One region of the Streptomyces sp. JH002 genome, then DNA from elsewhere that is predicted to be linked to it. Evidence: riboswitches for the same ligand, from Rfam matches in the RefSeq annotation. Region 1 holds a riboswitch; the other holds the start of a gene.
The links. Region 1 has a riboswitch for cobalamin ahead of H7827_RS08065 (ribonucleoside-diphosphate reductase subunit alpha). Riboswitches for the same ligand answer to the same signal wherever they lie in the genome.

Region 1 (3,251 bases):
TTGGACACCTGCGGCTCGATGCACTCGTACACGCCGGCGATCGAGGCGATGGTGGCGGTCGGCGCGATCGCCAGCAGCAGCGAGTTGCGCATGCCGGTGCCGGCGATGCGGGTACGCAGCGCCTCCCACCGCTCCGGCCAGGTCACCTGGGCGTCGGCGTAGTGGTCGGGGTGCAGGACGCCGCGCGCGGTCCGGGTCTTCTCCCAGTTCTCGAACGGGCCGTGCCGCTCCGCCAGATCTGCGGAGGTCTCGTACGCGGCCAGCATGATCCGCTCGGAGATCCGGGTGGACAGCGCCTTCGCCTCGGGGGAGTCGAAGGGCAGCCGCAGCCGGAAGAAGACGTCCTGGAGACCCATCAGGCCCAGCCCGACCGGCCGCCAGCGGCTGTTGGAGGCGGCGGCCTCCTTCGTCGGGTAGAAGTTGATGTCCACCACGCGGTCCAGGAAGGTCACGGCCGTGCGCACGGTGGCGTCGATCCGCTCCCAGTCCATGTCACCGTCGGCGCCCAGGTGCGCGGCCAGGTTGATGGAGCCGAGGTTGCACACGGCGGTCTCGCCGTCGTCCGTGACCTCGATGATCTCGGTGCACAGGTTCGAGGAGTGCACGATCGAGCCGGCCTCGGCCGTCTGGTTGGCGGTACGGTTCGCGGCGTCCTTGAACGTCATCCAGCCGTTGCCGGTCTGCGCAAGGGTCCGCATCATCCGCGCGTACAGCTGCCGGGCGGGCACCCGCTTGGCGGCGCGGCCCTCGGCCTCCGCCTTGCGGTAGGCGGCGTCGAACGCGTCGCCCCACAGGTCCACCAGCTCGGGCACCTCGGACGGCGAGAACAGCGACCACTCGGCGTCGGCCTCCACCCGGCGCATGAACTCGTCCGGGATCCAGTGCGCCAGGTTCAGGTTGTGGGTGCGGCGCGCCTCTTCACCGGTGTTGTCCCGCAGCTCCAGGAACTCCTCCAGGTCGGCGTGCCAGCTCTCCAGGTACACGCAGGCCGCGCCCTTGCGCCGGCCGCCCTGGTTGACGGCGGCGACCGAGGAGTCCAGGGTGCGCAGGAACGGCACGATGCCGTTCGACTTGCCGTTGGTGCCGCGGATCAGCGAGCCCCTGGCCCGGATGCGGGAGTAGGACAGGCCGATGCCGCCGGCGTGCTTGGAGAGCCGCGCGACCTGGTGGTAGCGCTCGTAGATGGAGTCCAGCTCGTCCAGCGGCGAGTCCAGCAGGTAGCAGGAGGACATCTGCGGGTGCCGGGTGCCGGAGTTGAACAGGGTGGGGGAGGACGGCAGATAGGCGAGCGAGCTGGTCAGCCCGTACAGCCGTGCCACCTCCTCCAGGGCGCGCTCGGAGCGGTCCTCGGCGAGGCCGCAGGCCACCCGGAGCAGGAAGTGCTGAGGGGTCTCGATCACCTTGCGGGTGTGCGGGTGGCGCAGCAGGTAGCGGGACTCGACGGTGCGCAGTCCGAAGTAGCCGAACCGGTCATCCGCGCCGTCCGCGATCGCCTGCTCCACCAGGGCGTTCAGCCGTTCCGCGTGGAGTTCGACGAACTCGGCGGTGGTGTCGGCGATCAGGCCCTCGCGCTGCCCGGCGGCGATCGAGTCGGAGAAGGTGACCGCGCCCTGCCCGGCGGCTTCCTCGCGCACGGCGAGGGTGAGCAATCGGGCGGCGAGCCGCGAGTACTCGGGCTCCTCGCCGATGAGGCCGGCGGCGGCCTCGATGGCGAGCGAGCGGAGTTCGGCCGCGTCGGAGTCGGCCTGCCGGCCGCGGATCACGGCCGCCGTGACCCGCGCGGGGTCGGTGGCGGGCAGATCGGCGGTGAGGTCGCTCACGGTGCGCAGCAGTTCGGCTGAGGCCGGCTCCGCTGGGGCGACGGGTGCGATGGTCACGCGATGCTCTCCCTCATATCGCAGGGACACCTTCAGGGGCTACGCACGACGGGCGCATGCGGGCATACGTGTAGCAAGGCAAAGGCTCACATGACGTATACCGCGCAGCGTCCACCGGCCCAGCCCACGAGGCCCGGACGTTCTCGATACTGACGGCAGGTGTTCGGACTCATGACGGACCATCTGAAATCAGCCCATCACATACCGTTGCGGGACAGTTCCGGAATCACACCGGATTCCCCTGCGACGACAGCGAGCACGAGCATACATCTAGTGCCGAGGGAAGCGAGCACCACCATATGTAGTGTTCGTCGTCATACTTACGGTCACAGCTCACGTGCGAACACGTGAAGTGTGACTCCCGGGAACGGGTCCCGGTCGCGCTCCGGGGCCCGAACGAAGCCGAGCCGCCCGTAGAGTCTGTGCGCTGTGTGCATCTGCGACGAACCGGAGATGACGACACGCCGTTTCCCGGCCGGGCGCGCCCGGCTCGGACACTCCCGCACCAGCGCCTCGCCGACCCCCCCGGCCGCGCGCCTCGCTCCGTACGGCCAGCAGCCGGAACTCGGCCTCCTCGGGGGCGACGGCGATGTCGACGTAGGGCCCGGCGTCCGGGACGAGGGTGAGGGAGCCGAGCGGTGTGCCGTCGGCGTCCGATGCCACCGGGCGGGGTGGGACGCGTCAGCAGCAGCCGGCGCCGGCGCCCGGCTCGGAGGCCCTGGCGTCCATCCGCATCCGTTCGAACTCGCGCCGGCTCAGCACCCGTACCGTCGGGTCCTGGGCCCGGGCGCGGGCCGTGTAACGGTCGTAGGCGCTCTCGCCGGTGACCTCCCGCACGTACCAGCGCAGCCAGCCGCCGACCCGGCGCGCGGTACGGGCCACCGTGGTGGTCCGTACCGCGCCGGTCGTACCGTCCGTCGCGGTCATTCCCTGGCCCCTTCGGGGGTGCGCTCGCCGCCCGCCTCGCCGTCCCTGGCGGCCGGGATGCCGCCCTCGGGCCCGAGCCCGGCGGCCACCAGTTCGGCCTTCTCCTCCTTGGTGGCGATCAGCCCGGCGGGGGCGATCAGCCGGGACTCCACGAACGGGGCCTCCTGGAGGGAGACCGAGCCCGGGTCGCGCAGCGCCTTGGCGATCATCCGTGCGGCGTCGGCGAAGACCACCAGGACGAGGACCGCCAGCAGCCCGGTGATGGCGGCGGTGATGGTGGCGTTGTTCACGATGGTCTGCATGTCGGACATGTCCTTGGCGCCCGGCAGCAGTTGTCCGGCGTCGATTCCGTCCTGGTACTGCGAGCGGCGGGCGAGGAAGCCCACCGCCGGGTCGGCGGAGAACACCTTCTGCCAGCTCGCGGTCAGCGTCACGATCGAGATCCAC
Region 2 (3,251 bases), 1.1 Mb from region 1:
GCACCTCGTCCCGCAGCGCCAGCGCCATCTGCCGGGCGGTCTCCGCCTGCGGCTGGTCGTCCCGCACGAAGGACCAGGCCAGCATCGTCACCGGACCGGTCAGCATGCCCTTCACCGGCCGCTCGGTCAGCGACTGCGCGTACCGCGTCCAGCGCACCGTCATCGGCTCCGGGCGCGAGAGGTCCCCGGCCAGGATCGGCGGCCGCACGTACCGGGTGCCGTAGGACTGCACCCAGCCGTGCCGGGTGGTCAGCGCGCCGGTCAGCTGTTCGGCGAAGTACTGCACCATGTCGTTGCGTTCGGGCTCGCCGTGCACCAGCACATCGAGCCCGGCGCGCTCCTGGAAACCGATCACCTCATGGATCTCGGTCGCGATCCGGCCCTCGTAGGCGGTCTCGTCGATGCGCCCGGCCCGCAGATCGGCGCGCGCCGTGCGCAGTTCCCCGGTCTGCGGGAAGGACCCGATGGTGGTCACCGGCAGCAGCGGCAGCCCCAGCCGGTCGTGCTGCGCCGCCGCCCGCTCCGGGTAGGCGGCGGAGCGGCGCGCGTCGGCGTCCGTCACGGCGGCGGTACGGGCCCGCACCGCCGGGTCGTGGGCCAGCGGCGAGTTGGCCCGGGAGGCCAGATCGGCGCGGTTGGCGGCCAGCCGGGCGGTGATCGCCCCGGTGCCCTCGGACAGGCCGCGCGCCAGGGTGACGATCTCCTCGGTCTTCTGCACGGCGAACGCCAGCCAGCGGGCCAGCTGCGGATCGATGTCCCGCTCCGCCGCGGCGTCCAGCGGCACGTGCAGCAGTGAGCAGGAGGCCGCCACGTCCACCCGGTCCGCGAGACCCAGCAGCGTGCCCAGGGTGCTCAGCGACGCACCCAGATCGTTGATCCACACATTGCGACCGTCCACCACGCCCGCCACCAGGCGCTTGCCCGGCAGCCCGCCGGCGGCGGCCAGCTCCGGCAGGTTCGCCGCGGCGGGGCCGGTGAAGTCCAGCGCGAGGCCCTCGACCGGGGACTTCGCCAGCACCGGCAGCGCCTCGCCGAGCCGGTCGAAGTACGAGGCGACCAGCAGCTGCGGCCGGTCGGTCAGCGCACCCAGCTGATGGTACGCGCGGGCGGTGGCGTTCAGTTCGGCCGGTGTCCGGTCCGCGACCAGCGCCGGCTCGTCCAGCTGCACCCAGCGGGCGCCCGCCGCCCGCAGATCGGCCAGCACCTCCGCGTACACCGGCAGCAGCCGGTCCAGCAGCGTCAGCGGCTCGAAGTCGTCGGCCACCCCCGGCGCCGGCTTGGCCAGCAGCAGGAAGGTGACGGGGCCCACCAGCACCGGGCGCGCGGTGTGACCCAGCGTCAGCGCCTCCGTCAGCTGCGCGACCTGGGTGGTGGAGTCGGCGCTGAAGACGGTGTCAGGACCCAGCTCGGGGACGAGATAGTGGTAGTTGGTGTCGAACCACTTCGTCATCTCCAGCGGCGCCACGTCCTGGGTGCCGCGCGCCATGGCGAAGTAGCCGTCCAGCGGGTCGGCGGCGACGGCGGCCCGGTGCCGCGCGGGGACGGCCCCGACCATGACGGCGGTGTCCAGGACATGGTCGTAGTACGAGAAGTCGCCGGTGGGTACCTCGTGGACGCCGGCCTCGGCCAGCCGGCGCCAGTTGTCGCGGCGCAGTGCGGCGGCCGTACCGTGCAGGGCGGCGGCGTCGGTGCGGCCCTTCCAGTACCCCTCGATGGCCCTCTTCAGCTCCCGGTCGGGCCCCTGCCGGGGTACGCCGTACACGGTGGCCCGTGCTGCCGCGGCTGCGGACTGTGCGGTCACGGAACTCTCCTTCGCGAGTGTCACTCCGGTGTCCGGTGGACCACTGCGGGGGCGCGAAGGGGCGATCGCCCGGGCGCGCGCGGGACGGAGCCCGCCGGTCGCCCGACGCGTGACGCCGACCCACCCTCGAGGGTCACCGGGAACCGCGCACGGATGCGCGCGGACAGTGGCAGGTCTTCGGACTCGCGGGCGTTGCTCGCCGGATGACGAGGCTTCCTAGTGGCCGTCGCTTCCCAGAACCGGGCATCGGCTCCAGTGCGTATGACGGCGGTCGTTCCCGCTCACCGCTGCGGGGCAGTCCCGGATTCCCACCGGGTTCCCTCTTACGACGCGTCTGCCTGGCGGGCAGGGCGAACCAGCTGCGTCCGCCACCCTAAGCGGTCCACCCCGTCACCGGACACCCCGTTCGTATGCCGGACGCGTCACTGGGCGCGCGAACCCGCCCACACCATGAGGAAGATCAGCGCGACCACCACGTGGCCCAGCACCCCGTACAGGAACAGCCGGGGCAGGAAGCCGGGCGGCAGCTCGCCGCTCTTCTCGCGCTTTCCGGCCGGCGCGGGTGGTGCGGCTGGTACGGGTGCCGCCGCCGGCGTGTCTTCGGTGGGTTCCCCGTGCTCCTCGCGTGGCGTCATGGCAGGACCGTCTCCCTTCCGTCGCCGCCCAGGCAGAGCTGGGCGGCCCCGCTGCGCAGCAGGGTGTGCACGAACAGCAGTTCCACACCCTCGGGATCGGCGGCGCCGATCCGGTGCGGGGTGAGCGAGTCGAAGTGCGCGCTGTCGCCGGGCTCCAGCAGATGCCGCGCCTCGCCGAGGGTGAGCCGCAGCCGGCCGCCGAGCACGTACAGCCACTCCTCGCCGGCGTGCACCCGTACGAGGTCGTCCTGGCCGCCGCCGTACGGCACCCGGACCCGCAGCGCCTGCATGGCGCGGGCGGGCCCGCCCGCCGGCCAGTACGTCCAGCCGTCCGCCTCGCGGGCGCCGGGCCCGGCCTGCGGGCCGCCGCGCACGACGGGGTCGGCGGCGGCGGGCAGCTCGCCGAGCAGCTCGGCCACCGTCGTACCGTAGATCCGGGCCAGGGACAGCAGCAGGGGCAGCGAGGGCTGGCGCTGTCCGGTCTCCAGCCGGGACAGATGGGCGGGGGAGAGCCCGGCCCGGCCGGCGGCCGACTCCAGGGTCAGCCCGGCCCTGCCGCGCAGCTCGCGCAGCCGGGGTGCCATCGCCGGCAGCTCGGAGTTCATGGCTCCGATGCAAGCAGGATTTCGCCTCAGAGGCAAATGCTTTGCCTCTGAGGCAAAGAGCCCGCGCGCCCGGTTCACCCTCCGAACGCCCTGTCGGGCCCGGTTCGGCGAGGAGTAGAGTCCCTTGGAAAGCGCTTACTGCGCTTGCTGTGGAATGCTGAGATCCGCCCTGGTTCGGAGGAACCTCCCGCATGGCAACGCCCGAAGGGC

Region 2: it holds a riboswitch for cobalamin, as region 1 does, so the genes downstream of both, metE (5-methyltetrahydropteroyltriglutamate--homocysteine S-methyltransferase) here and H7827_RS08065 (ribonucleoside-diphosphate reductase subunit alpha) in region 1, are expected to answer to the same signal.

The regions. Positions count from the first base shown of each region.
Region 1 is NZ_CP087989.1:1,872,742-1,875,992, reverse strand. Features, by position in the region: gene H7827_RS08065 (ribonucleoside-diphosphate reductase subunit alpha) at 1-1,877, opposite strand, end outside; cobalamin riboswitch at 2,015-2,173, opposite strand; gene H7827_RS08060 (YbdD/YjiX family protein) at 2,559-2,804, opposite strand; gene H7827_RS08055 (carbon starvation CstA family protein) at 2,801-3,251, opposite strand, start outside.
Region 2 is NZ_CP087989.1:754,775-758,025, reverse strand. Features, by position in the region: gene metE (5-methyltetrahydropteroyltriglutamate--homocysteine S-methyltransferase) at 1-1,801, opposite strand, end outside; cobalamin riboswitch at 1,969-2,159, opposite strand; gene H7827_RS03140 (hypothetical protein) at 2,224-2,436, opposite strand; gene H7827_RS03135 (helix-turn-helix domain-containing protein) at 2,433-3,041, opposite strand; gene H7827_RS03130 (ABC transporter ATP-binding protein) at 3,233-3,251, shown strand, end outside.